DNA from 3 places in the Aneurinibacillus baijiui genome. Region 3 is predicted to be linked to each of the others. Evidence: riboswitches for the same ligand, from Rfam matches in the RefSeq annotation. Region 3 holds a riboswitch; each other region holds the start of a gene.
The links. A riboswitch is a leader RNA that binds a small molecule or an ion and turns the genes downstream of it on or off. The one in region 3 is predicted to bind lysine.
Positions count from the first base shown of each region.

Region 1: it holds a riboswitch for lysine, as region 3 does, so the genes downstream of both, AB3351_RS19575 (aspartate kinase) here and AB3351_RS02455 (amino acid permease) in region 3, are expected to answer to the same signal.
Region 2: it holds a riboswitch for lysine, as region 3 does, so the genes downstream of both, dapA (4-hydroxy-tetrahydrodipicolinate synthase) here and AB3351_RS02455 (amino acid permease) in region 3, are expected to answer to the same signal.

Region 1 covers NZ_JBFTXJ020000014.1:12,310-16,526, reverse strand. Annotated here, with positions in the region: gene metX (homoserine O-acetyltransferase MetX) at 1-288, opposite strand, end outside; SAM riboswitch class I at 418-532, opposite strand; gene AB3351_RS19580 (biotin transporter BioY) at 679-1,254, shown strand; gene AB3351_RS19575 (aspartate kinase) at 1,310-2,551, opposite strand; lysine riboswitch at 2,740-2,929, opposite strand; gene uvrC (excinuclease ABC subunit UvrC) at 3,008-4,217, opposite strand, start outside.
Region 2 covers NZ_JBFTXJ020000002.1:575,877-580,093, forward strand. Annotated here, with positions in the region: gene AB3351_RS06235 (BsuPI-related putative proteinase inhibitor) at 1-405, opposite strand, end outside; gene AB3351_RS06240 (deoxyribonuclease IV) at 568-1,674, shown strand; gene dapA (4-hydroxy-tetrahydrodipicolinate synthase) at 1,802-2,692, opposite strand; lysine riboswitch at 2,911-3,103, opposite strand; gene AB3351_RS06250 (LysR family transcriptional regulator) at 3,172-4,071, opposite strand; gene AB3351_RS06255 (YeiH family protein) at 4,190-4,217, shown strand, end outside.
Region 3 covers NZ_JBFTXJ020000001.1:505,925-510,141, forward strand. Annotated here, with positions in the region: gene AB3351_RS02445 (M15 family metallopeptidase) at 1-570, opposite strand, end outside; gene AB3351_RS02450 (hypothetical protein) at 816-995, shown strand; gene AB3351_RS02455 (amino acid permease) at 1,048-2,526, opposite strand; lysine riboswitch at 2,670-2,858, opposite strand; gene brnQ (branched-chain amino acid transport system II carrier protein) at 2,962-4,217, opposite strand, start outside.

The DNA of each region.
Region 1 (4,217 bases), on a different contig from region 3:
CGAAGAGGCGGGACCCGTTGTACCTGCACAGCCTCCCAGCACGTTTGACGTGATTACAAAATATTTATTCGTATCAACGTATCGTCCGGGGCCAATCAGTCCTTCCCACCATCCTGGGGTCTCTTCATCTCCCACCGCATATGCATCACCGGTAAGCGCGTGACACACCAAAATCGCATTGGTCTTCTCCTCATTTAGCGTCCCGCTCGCCTCATAAGCAATCTCAACCTGCTTGAGTGTAGCTCCACACTCCAACGTTATTTCATCTATAACCATCTTCTGTATCATGCGCTTATTCACTCCTTTCTAGCAGGAAGTCAGAAGAATCCCTCTTCCCTTCCTCTTAGCGTTTATCTTCATGTCATGAAAAAAACGCCGCTTCCTATAAGGAAGAGGCGTTTATATGGCGCATACCTCCCCTTATCTTCCAGAACGAAACATATCGTTCTGCTGGAGTTAGCACCTTATCCGCGCAAACGCGCGGGGTTGCCGGGCTTCATCGGGCCAGTCCCTCCGCCTCTCTTGATAAGAGCTATCATAAAATTGTATTCCGACTTTCTACGAGTTAGTTCAATACTACGGTTTTTACTGACTAATGTCAATATTGACAAAAAGGACATCCGCTTTGTAAACTTATATTATGTATTAGGTTAACAAATTATCACGAAGGAGCAACCTATGAACATTGAAAGTAGAAAAATGTTAATTTTATCGGCCTTATTCTGTGCGATCATCGCCGTCTTCGCACAAATTTCTATCTCATTCATTCCGCAAGTTCCATTCACCCTGCAGAATTTTGCCATTGCGCTAGCCCCCATTATTCTCGGTCGCCGCTATGGTACAATCGCCGTTCTGCTCTATCTACTGCTCGGAGCCATTGGGGCTCCGGTATTTGCCCAATTCTCAGGTGGGATGGGCATTCTCATCGGCAAAACAGGTGGCTATTTGCTCGGATACGTTGTAGCGGTTTTTGTTATGGGAACAATCTTTAAGGGTAAGGATATCACATTTACCCGCGCATTTGTTGCTAATCTTATCGGCTTACTAATTATTTATGCGTTCGGTGTTACCCAGCTTAAGCTCGTCTTGAGTCTATCGTGGGGCCAGGCATTCACATTCGGAATGGGACTGTTCGTTATTCCTGACCTGGTAAAAGTGGCGGCCGCTTCTTACCTGGGAATCCTCATCCGCCACCGACTTGACGCAGCAGGTCTCCTGCCTGCTTCTGTGCGCAATAATCGAAGCGTCGCGTAAGTACTGAAAAAAGGACAAGCCCATGCCGTTTTTATCTGGCATGGGCTTGCTTTTTTTATCCTCCGTATACAACAGCAGTCTCTTTGACATCTAACCCAAACGATGTATGCAGACTCTGTACAGCATCCTCTATTCTTTCCACTGGAATAATGCTAGAGACCTTAATTTCCGAAGTAGATACCATCTTGATCTCAATTCCTTGTTCCGCAAGGCAGGTGAACATCTGAGCAGCTACCCCTGGGTTTGTAATCATACCTGCGCCTACGATAGATACCTTAGCAAGTTCCTCCTCTGCCATCGCATAGCCAAATTGCAGCGCTTCGCGATGCTTCAGCAATACATCGAGTGTTTTCTTTACTTCATCTCCGCTTACCGAAAATGACACATTTGTCGTATTCGCTTCATACGCACTCTGTACAATAACATCGACATTAATATGTTCCTCAGCCAACACCGCAAAGAGCTTAGCCATGGCCTCCACTCTTGACGGCAGATCAGCTACCGTAATTTTGGCGACATTTTTATCATGAGCGATGCCGCTCACTGCAAGTCCTTGTTCCATATTCGCTTCCTCCTCTATCATCGTTCCTTCTGCCTCAGTGAAACTCGATCGAACCGTTACACTTACTTGATGCTGCTTCGCGCACTCCACCGCACGTGGATGCAGAACACCTGCACCAAGCGTCGCAAGCTCTAGCATCTCATCATGTGAGATGCTCACAAGCCTTCTGGCAAGAGGAACCATACGCGGGTCTGCCGTATAGACTCCGTCCACATCCGTATATATTTCACACTTTTTTCCATCAAGTGCCGCAGCTAATGCAACCGCGGTCGTATCAGAACCGCCGCGCCCAAGCGTCATAATCTCTCCATGCGCCGAAACTCCTTGAAACCCGGCTACTACCACCACGTTTCCCTTATTCAATGCTTCTATGATGAATGCGGTATCAATCCGATCAATACGAGCCTTCATATGTATATCTTCTGTCATGATTCCTGCTTGCCATCCGGTCATAGATACAGCAGCCTGGCCTTGTTCTTGAAGTGCCATCGTCAATAATGCGATCGATACCTGCTCCCCGGTTGTAAGCAGCATGTCCATCTCACGCGGATGTGGCTCATCCGTAATCTGCTTCGCCATATCCACTAAGACATCGGTCGATTTTCCCATTGCTGATACTACCACAACCACTTGATGGCCCTTCTGCACCGTTGATATGACACGCTGGGCTACTGCTTGAATTCGTTCGATTGTGCCGACGGATGTACCGCCAAATTTTTGTACAATTATGCTCACTTTGTGTACCCTCCTCAAATTAAGATAATATTCTTCTCTTCATTATCAGAGTACTCCGCACACATATGAGGGTTAGAGAACGCAATGCCGGATCAATAAAAAAGACAACAGCAAGGCATAGGCCAAAGCGGTTGTCTGTAGATTCTCAAGAAATATAATGACAGCGAACGCTCACTTCCCTACTCCCTGTGCGAGATAGTACTCCACCGGCTATCTGGGACGATGATCCGGTGACAGTTCTGCATTTGTTCAATGCAGACCCAACAGCAGACGTTGAGATCCGTTCTGCCATTTCGGCGAATTCCCCTTTCTCCCGCTTTCCCTGGATTCTCATTCCTCCAGCGGAATACTTATGGTTTTCGCGCCTCTACCTCACCCTATTTAAGTGAGGCGTTATTTGCTTACTATTCAATTTCTGTATATGGTACCATATGTTAATAATCTTGACAATTACTTTTATTCGGCTTGTTCGGCTGTTCCCTCTTTTGTCTCCTGTAAGTATTCTAAAATCTGACGGGCCAGCTTATCACCGATACCAAGGTTACGATACTCCTCCACGGTCGCTTCTCGCATGCGCTTGATCGAACCAAAATGCTTAAGCAAAAGCTTCTTACGCTTCTCTCCGATACCCGGAATATCATCGAGCTTTGAGTGGAACATCGTCTTACCGCGCGTAGTACGGTGGAATGTGATCGCAAAGCGGTGCACCTCATCCTGAATTCGCTGCAGCAGATAGAATTCATTGCTATCCCTCTTTAACTCAACAGGGATAGGCGGATCACCTACCAGCAACTGAGCGGTACGATGCCGTTCATCTTTAGCCAATCCGCATACCGGGATAAAAAGACCGAGTTCATTCTCCAATACATCCACAGCAGCAGAGATCTGCCCTTTGCCTCCGTCGATTACAATCAAATTTGGCAGGTCCAATCCTTCCTTCAGCACACGGGTATACCGGCGGCGGACAACCTCTTTCATCGTGCCGTAATCATTGGGGCCGATAACCGTTTTGACTTTATATTTACGATACTCTTTCTTATCCGGCTTACCATCAGTAAATACGATCATCGCCGAAACCGGATCAACCCCTTGAATATTCGAGTTATCAAACGCCTCAATCCGCTTCGGATACCCGATGCCGAGCACATCGCCTAGCTTCTGCACCGCCTGTATAGTACGGGCTTCATCCCGTGACATCAGCGCAAACTTCTCCTCAAGTGCAATGCGCGCATTTTCCTGCGCCATATCCACAAGTTGTTTTTTTGGACCGCGCTGCGGAATAAGAACCTTGGTACCAAGCGCCTCTTCAAGCCCATCTATCCCTTCACTTGTCGGAAGCAGCACTTCTTTTGGCCTGACGTGGTCCTTTAGATAGAATTGGACAACATAGGAAACGAAATCTTCATGCTTTTCACCATAGAACGGAAAAGAACCTACGTTACGCTCAATCATTTTACCCTGACGAATATGGAAAACCTGTACACTCATCCATCCTTTATCGACATGGTAGCCCCAGGCATCCCGATCAACATTGTCACTAAACGTAACCTTCTGCTTTTCCATAATGGCTTCAATGTATTGAATCTGGTCACGCAGTTCCTTAGCACGCTCGAATTCAAGATTCTCTGCCGCTTCTTCCATTTGCTGCTTTAGCGTCTTCTTGATC
Region 2 (4,217 bases), on a different contig from region 3:
TTGCAAAGTCTGCTCGCGTTCGGTCTGATTCTTTACCGTAAACAGAAGCGTACCCTCTTTATAAGCAAGCTTGCTTTCTACTTTCCCTTCCCAAATGCCATCCTTATCTTTAGCCGCAATTGTGACCGTACGACTTTGCGGCGCCCATGTCGCTTCCTGGCCTAACGCTTCGCTGATAAAGCGGATCGGCACATAGGTTGTATCCTTGTACATCATCGTAAGCGGCAGGTTCTCTTTGCCGTTGTGATATGTACCTGACTTGCTTTCCTCGCCTACTTTAATCGTAACCGGGGTCAAATCTACCGCAACCTGCGTAAGCGACGATGCCCCATAGCCAACCCCTGCCGTCATGACACTTCCCAACACTACACCAATGGCTACCGACTTGATGTTTACATTCTTCATGCTTATCCCTCCCCATTCGGTTACTCTTTTGACGTGATATGTATGCGAAGAGTATGCATTTTTTTAGGAACCAGCAATTTTCCCGATTGTTTCGCACGGCGTTACCATTCATATTTGCTGCTGATTTCTGCTACAATAGATCGGTGAGGAGTGATACATACAATGAAGATAGGATCACACGTTTCATTTTCTAAAAAAGGATTGCTGAACGCGGTAGAAGAAGCCATTAGCTACGGCTCCACCTCGTTCATGGTGTATACAGGAGCACCGCAAAACACCCGGCGCAAGCCGATGGAGGACCAGTACGTCGAAGAAGGGCTCGCACTGATGAAAGAATACGGCATCGAGGACATCGTGGTGCATGCGCCTTACATCATTAATCTCGGATCGTACAAGCCAAGCACGTTCGAGTTGGCGGTGTCTTTCCTTCAGGAAGAAATCAAGCGCGCAGAATACATTGGTGTCAATAATATCGTGCTGCATCCGGGCGCCTATACGGATAAGGACGCAGAATACGGTATCAACCGGATCGCGGAAGGATTAAACGAGGTGCTGCACACCGGACAGACAGTCAACATTGCGCTGGAAACAATGGCAGGCAAAGGATCAGAAGTCGGCCGGAACTTTGAAGAATTAGCCGCGATTATCGATAAAGTCAAGCTGAACGATAAGCTGACGGTATGCTTCGATACGTGCCATACGCACGATGCCGGATATGATCTTGTGAATGATTTTGACGGCGTCATGGAAGCGTTCGACCGAACCGTGGGCCTTGACCGCCTGGCCGTCTTCCATATTAATGACAGCAAAAACTTCCGTGGGGCTGCCAAGGACCGTCATGCTCCGATCGGCTCCGGCTTGATCGGCTTTGATGCCATCAACTACATTGTCCATCATGAAGCGGCGCAGGGAAAACCGATCATCCTGGAAACACCGTGGATCGGTAAAAATAAAACCGATCAGTCTCCGATGTATGAAGTCGAGATTGCTTTGCTACGCGGCACGGTTCAGGAGCGCTTTTCCGATAATTTTCTGGGCGATGTCGAGACGCTTGGTGCCTACTTCGCCAGAGAGGGAATCAATCGGCGCGATTATGTCGTACAAAATTGGGAAGTGCTGCAGGACAAGAAGTTAAAGAAGGAAGATCCGCGCGAACCGTTAGAGAAGCTGTTTGATATTGTGACGCGGGCGGAATTGCTGCCGGATGAATCCGAGGAAGGCATCAATAAGCGCTTGATCGCCTGGCTGTCGGGCATGGATGTAAAATAGGTTTTCCATATAAAAGAGGAGCCCATGGCATATCTACATGTCATGAGCTCCTACACAAAAAAACCGCTCCAAAAGAGCGGCTTTTCTCTGTTTATCTATATATTTTATCTCTCCTGAATCCTACTGCCTATACAATCACAAGCTCTTTTTGGGGAAACAAATTCGTTACAAAAGTACGTTCCTCCTCCGTCAAATCAACAAGCGGCAGGCGTACGCCGCCAACCTGAATGCCCTGCATGTTAAGTGCTGCTTTGACCGGCGTCGGATTAGCTGCGATAAACAAACCTTCAAAGATCGGCAATAATTGACGGTGCATCCTGGCTGCTTTGGCAACCTCTCCGCCTGCGAATGCCTGAATCATTTCTTTCATCTCACGACCGATGACGTGGCTTGCAACACTGACGACACCTTTGCCGCCAACGGACATACAGGGCAGCGTCATGCCGTCATCTCCTGTATACAGCACAAAATCATCCGGCGTCTGCTCAATAATGCGGGACATTTGGCCAAGATCGCCGTTCGCTTCCTTGATGGCTACAATGTTTGCTACATCCGTTGCCAGACGAACGGTCGTCTCAGCCGTCATATTAATCACAGAGCGGCCCGGAATATTATACAGCATAACAGGAAGCTTTGTGCTTTGGGCAATCGTCTTAAAATGCTGGTACAGCCCTTCCTGCGACGGTTTATTGTAGTAAGGCACGACCAGCATGATACCATCTACGCCAGCCTGTGCAGCTTGCTGTGTCAGTTCAATCGATGCAGCCGTATTATTGCTGCCTGTGCCGGCAATGACCGGAATGCGGCCATTAACCAACTCCACTACATGGCGGAATAATGCGACCTTCTCACTGCCGGTTAGCGTAGGCGATTCTCCTGTCGTACCCGCCACAACCAATGCGGTAGTACCCGTGGCGATCAAGTGCTCCACCAAAGCTTCCGTCCGCTTCTTATCTACATTCAATTCTTTGTCAAATGGCGTTACCATTGCCGTTAGCATTCTTCCAAAATCAATCATTCCGATTCCTCCTTATCGTCGTATCACATAGGCATATTTTGCGTTTCTTTCTCCCCTATGTCTCGGCGCGCATATCGGAGTAGGAACGTACCGACCCGTGTCATAAAAAAACTCCTAACCGGATGATTAGGAGGATACAGGCGAAAAATAAAAACACCTACAACACGGGTCGCAGATGGATAATGAACAAATAATCGTCCACCCCATCTCCGTATCTCCTGCAAGATAGCGCACCACGCGTATCCGGTATGATCTACGCGTGACAGTTCTGTTCCTCTTCGGATACAGCCCCAACCCATCTGACCAGAGAAGCCAGACAAGCTTCGGCGGTTTTTCCTTTCTGCTGTGTTCACTGATGTTCCCTGCATCTCCCACAGCGTACTCTTAAATCCCGCGACCTCTACCTCATCAGAGCGTTGATGAGGTTTTTTGAATATGAAGTTGTATTGATGCTAGTATAGTGAACTTCCCTGTCCAGGTCAAGAAGAAAATTCCTCATCCATACGATTTGAAATCCCTTCAAGGAAAACTTCGATCAGCAGGGTCCGCTCCGCATGCGCAGGTAGAATATAGGACAACCTACGGGGGAAGGATTCTTCATGAATGGTTAATGCTTTGAGTTCTCCATATCGAATCGGTTTACGTACAACCCACTTAGACAGCAGCGTGAGGCCAAGACCTGCGGCTACACTTTCTTTAACCCCCTGATTGCTGCTTAGCGTAATCATTTTTTTCACTTTAATGCCAAGAGAGCGAATCATGTGGTCAAAATACACCCGCGTACCCGATCCTTCTTCCCGCACCACCCAGACTTCATCCTGCAGCACGTCCGGTGTAACGCTCTTACGGGCAGCCAGCGGATGATCCGTCGGTGCTACAAGCAGCATCTCATCCTTCATAAACGGAACAATGCAAAGGTCTTTGTCGCTAGTCTGCCCTTCAATCAGACCGATATCCATCTGCAGCAGCTTTACCGCTTCAATAATCCGCTTCGTATTCCCGATCGTCACCTCCACTTCGACATCTGGATAGCGACGGCGAAACTCAGCAAGCAGCACAGGCAGGATGTATTCACCAATCGTAAAGCTGGCTCCAATATGCAGCGTACCGGTAATCTTGTGATTGTACGCATAGATGTCTTCTTTTGTTTTCTCATATAGGTTCAGCATCTGCAGCGCCCGTTCATACAGCATTTGTCCGGCTGTTGTCACATATAAATGCTTCGGGGAGCGATCAATAAGCTTACTGCCAAATTCATGTTCAAGCTGCTTGATATGCAAGCTGACGCTCGGCTGTGAGAGCCGCAGTTTTTCCGCCGCCCTTGTGAAACTTTTTGCTTCCACTACCGCTACAAATGTACGCAGCGCATCATAATACATAGCTGCCTCCTTTAATCATTAAAAAAATTAATCTTTAAGATAATATAACTGTATTTCACTTATGATTCAAATTCTCCTATAGTTAAATCAGACAAATAATCTGATGGAAGGTGAACGTATGATAAGAGAACCTGTAACCACTTTAG
Region 3 (4,217 bases):
GCCTTTTTGCTTGGCGTTCCGAGTGAAAATAGCCTTCTGGGTTGCATAGGATCGATAGCCTGAGACGGCTTTCAAGTCAATTTTTTCTCGCTTAGCCTGTGCGAACAACTCTTCAAGTGCGCGGGCGGCCGAGCGGCGAAGCTGTTTTTTTGGATGGTTCCCGGCAAAGGAAAAAGGCACATTCGGTACAACGAGGTCGGCGGGTTCATAATTTTCCGGCAGGTTCCGTTTTTTATTAACGAGAACCATCACGCTTGCTGCATTCGTGACGATGATTTTATCTGAAGAGGAATGGGTTGCTTGCTTTGCCGGTTTTGTATGTTGCTCTGTATTCCTTGAAGAAACAGTGGAAGAAGCTGGCTTATTCTCCGGTTTTGGCTGTAGTGTTTTCGCTTGTTGCTGCTCGCTTGAAGCCGGTGTCGACTGTGCTGACGCTGTCAGTGGAGTTTGAGCTTCGTTCGCGTTTTGACTGGTTGCAGCGGGCGGTGTAGACTCTGGGATGGCCTGACATGCTGATAGCATGAGAGCAGGCAGGAGAAGCATGGCAGGCCATTTTTTCTTGTATCGCATAAAATAGTCTCCTTCACTCGTTGTTCTAGGGCAGCATGCAGTACCCTCTCTTTCTATGTATGCAGACGTACGATGTGCAAAATAAGTTCCGATTCATAAGGAAAAACGTTCCTATTTCCTATTAGCTAACTAGCTATAAGTAAGAGGCGGCTTTCTTACTATAGGAAGGTAAATTCTAATACTTAGTTTATCTAGAAAAACAAACGTATGAAACGGTTTGCATGTCGGTGTATGTGTAGATAGAAGTGACACTCAACACGCGTCTGGTGCCGGGTTTATCTCCTTATGATGTTATGGAGCAGATCAAAAAGGTCATTGATGATCCAAGTATAGAAGTGAAGCTTGCTACGGACATGAGTGAAGAGGAAGCAAAATACGCTTGTTCAAGTAGCGCAAAAACAAAAAAAGTGAGGGTTATACAATAGATAGAAGAAGGGGCTGTCCCATAAGTGATGGGCAGCCCCTTTCGTTGTTGTCTTATCGTTCATCGATAGCGTCGTCGAAACGGCACTCTTCAAGAGGAATAACCTTTGTCTTTTTCACTTTTTTATAGCCAAGCCACAGCAGAAGAAATAGCGGCAGACCGATATAGGAGACCAAGACACCGTTCCAATCGATCTGATCTCCCATGAATGCTGTGTAATTCTGTCCGAGAATGACGATCATACAGAGTACAAAAGCAAAAATCGGGCCGAATGGGAACCATTTGGCACGGTAGGGCAGATCACGCAAGTCCCGCCCCTGTACAACGTATGCACGACGGAAGCGATAATGGCTGATGGCGATGCCAAGCCAAGCGATAAAGCCGGACATTCCCGAGGCATTCAGCAGCCAAGTATATACAACTCCGTCTCCGAAGAAGGAAGCAAGGAATGCTACCATACCGACAGCGGTAGTCGCCAATAATGCATAGACCGGAACGCCGCGACGATTGAGATGACTGAATAGCTTCGGCGCTTTGCCTTCCTTGGCCAGCACATAAAGGATGCGGGTGGAGGCATACATACCTGAGTTCCCGGCAGAGAGAACGGAAGTCAGAATTACCGCATTCATTACAGAAGCGGCAAAAGCCAATCCTGCTTTTTCAAAAATAATTGTAAACGGACTTTTTGCGATGGTCTCGATATCGCTGCTGACCAGGCTTGGATGCGTGTACGGCAGCAGCAATCCGATCATGAAGATGGCGAGAACATAAAACAGGAGGATACGCCAGAATACCTGCCGGATCGCTTTTGGAACATTCTCCTTTGGATTGTCGCTCTCACCGGCAGCAACCCCGAGCAATTCCGTTCCCTGAAAGGAGAAGCCGGCTGCCATAAAAATACCCAGCAATGCCATGAAGCCGCCATTGAACGGCGCGTTATCGACAGTAAAATTCGAGAAGCCGACCGCTTCACCGCCCATAATCCCAAATACCATCAAGAGACCGATTCCGATAAAAATAATAACCGTAACAACTTTAATAAGAGCAAACCAATACTCGGATTCACCATAGGCCTGCACGGACAGATAATTCAGGCCGAACATAAGAAGCAGGAATAGTGCGCTCCATAAAAATGAGGAGCTATCCGGAAACCAGAACTTGATCAGCAGCGTACTTGCCGCCAGTTCGGCTGCAATTGTAATCGACCAGTTATACCAATAATTCCAGCCGAGTGCGAAGCCAAGCGATGGATCAACAAAACGGGACGCGTACGTACTAAAAGAGCCGGGTACCGGCATGTACGTAGCCAGCTCGCCTAAGCTGGTCATGAGAAAATATACCATAATGCCAATGGCGACATAGGCTACCAGCGCTCCGCCCGGTCCCGCCGTACTGATGGCACCTCCACTGGCAAGAAACAACCCGGTTCCGATCGATCCGCCAAGAGAGATCATAGTGAGGTGGCGCGCTTTCAGTCCGCGCTTCAACTGCCGCTCAGAAGAATGCGAGGCATTCGGGGTAGACTCTGCCACGGTTTGTTGCGATACATTGTCTTGCACGTAGAAACACTCCTTCTGTAAAGATGAATAAAGGGGAAGGAAAGGAGTGGGAAATATAAAAAAATACCGCCAAGGAATTGTCGGCGGTATTTCTAAATAACCCGCATCATACCTTCCATGAAGATAGCACACCACGTTTGCCCGGAAAGCAAACATGACAGTCCCGTTCCTGTTCGATAACGGACCCAACCGATGTACTCGAAGAAGTACACCAGCTTCGGCGGCTGTTCCTTTCCGGGGATTTCACAGGCAATCTTCGTGCCTCCTGCCCCGTACTGATAACAGTCGCGACCTCTACCTCACCGTTGATGATGAGGATTGTCGTGTATTTATTTTGAAAACAATGTGTTAAGTATATAAAAGATTAGGTGATTAATCAACAAGTTTTATTTTTCTATCAATTTACTTTTATGCGGCATGCCTCTCATTGTGCTGTGCCTTTACGCCGCGAATGCGGTCTGTAATATATCCGATAAGCACACCGGCCAACGCCGGAAGCACCCATCCGAAACCTTCCTTGTACAGCGGAAGAAAAGTGAAGGCGCTAGACAATTTACCGGCAAAGAATAATGTGTTACAAGTATCCAGTATGCTAAAAAGTCCTACAAGTACAACAGATACTGGATAGATAGACGGCGCATTGGCGATATAGCGATGCGTCAGCGCGAGCAGAATAAGTGTAATCGCTATTGGATATAAAATACCTAGAACAGGAACCGATACGCTGAGGATCTGTGTCAGTCCGAGGTTAGCGATACCAAAGCTTACAACCGTAAGTACTGTAGCCCACATGCGATAGGATAGCCGGGGGAATACAGAAGCGAAGAATTGGCTGCAGGATGTGATGAGTCCGATGGATACACATAAGCAGGCAATCGTAAACGTAAGGCCAAGCAGCAGTGTGCCGCCTGCTCCGAACAGATGATTCATCATTAACGTTAGAATTTGAGCGCCATTCTCAGCTTCTCCGGCGTTTGGAGTGACTGCTCCAAGGTATCCGAGAACCAGATAAATGACGGAGAGCAATAGCCCGGCTCCAAGTCCTGCATACATCATCGCCCGTGATAGCGCGCGTCCTTCCTGTACACCGCTTGCCTTCAAGGTATTGGCAATTACGATGCCAAAAGCCAGTGCGGCGAGTGCATCCATTGTCAGATAGCCATCAAGGAATCCTTGAAAAGCAGGAATCGAGCCATAGTTTCCTTTAGGGGTCGACAGCGTATCCATCGGCGTTAGAAAGCTTTTGACAAAAATCAGTGCAATAAGAGTAAGCAGAAGCGGCGTAAGCAGCTTGCTGAAGCGGTCGATCAACTTCGACGGAGATAAGCTGAGCCAATAGACCAGGCCGAAGAAGACGAGTGTATAGAGTGCCATTGACAGCGTACCTGTCTTAAGAGCTTCCGGCAAAAAAGGCGCGGCTCCCATCTCGTAAGCCAAGCTTCCGGCGCGTGGGATGGCTAATCCAGGACCGATCGATACGTAGATAAGAAACGGAAATAAGAAGGCGAAGGATGAGTGAACCCGCCCGGTAAGCGTACGAAAACCACCGGCTTTAGCAACAGCCATTACGCCAAGGATCGGAAGCCCCGCTGCTGAGAGAACAAAACCGGCAAGAGAAAACGCGAGGTGATCACCTGCGGATTGGCCGAGGAACGGTGGGAAAA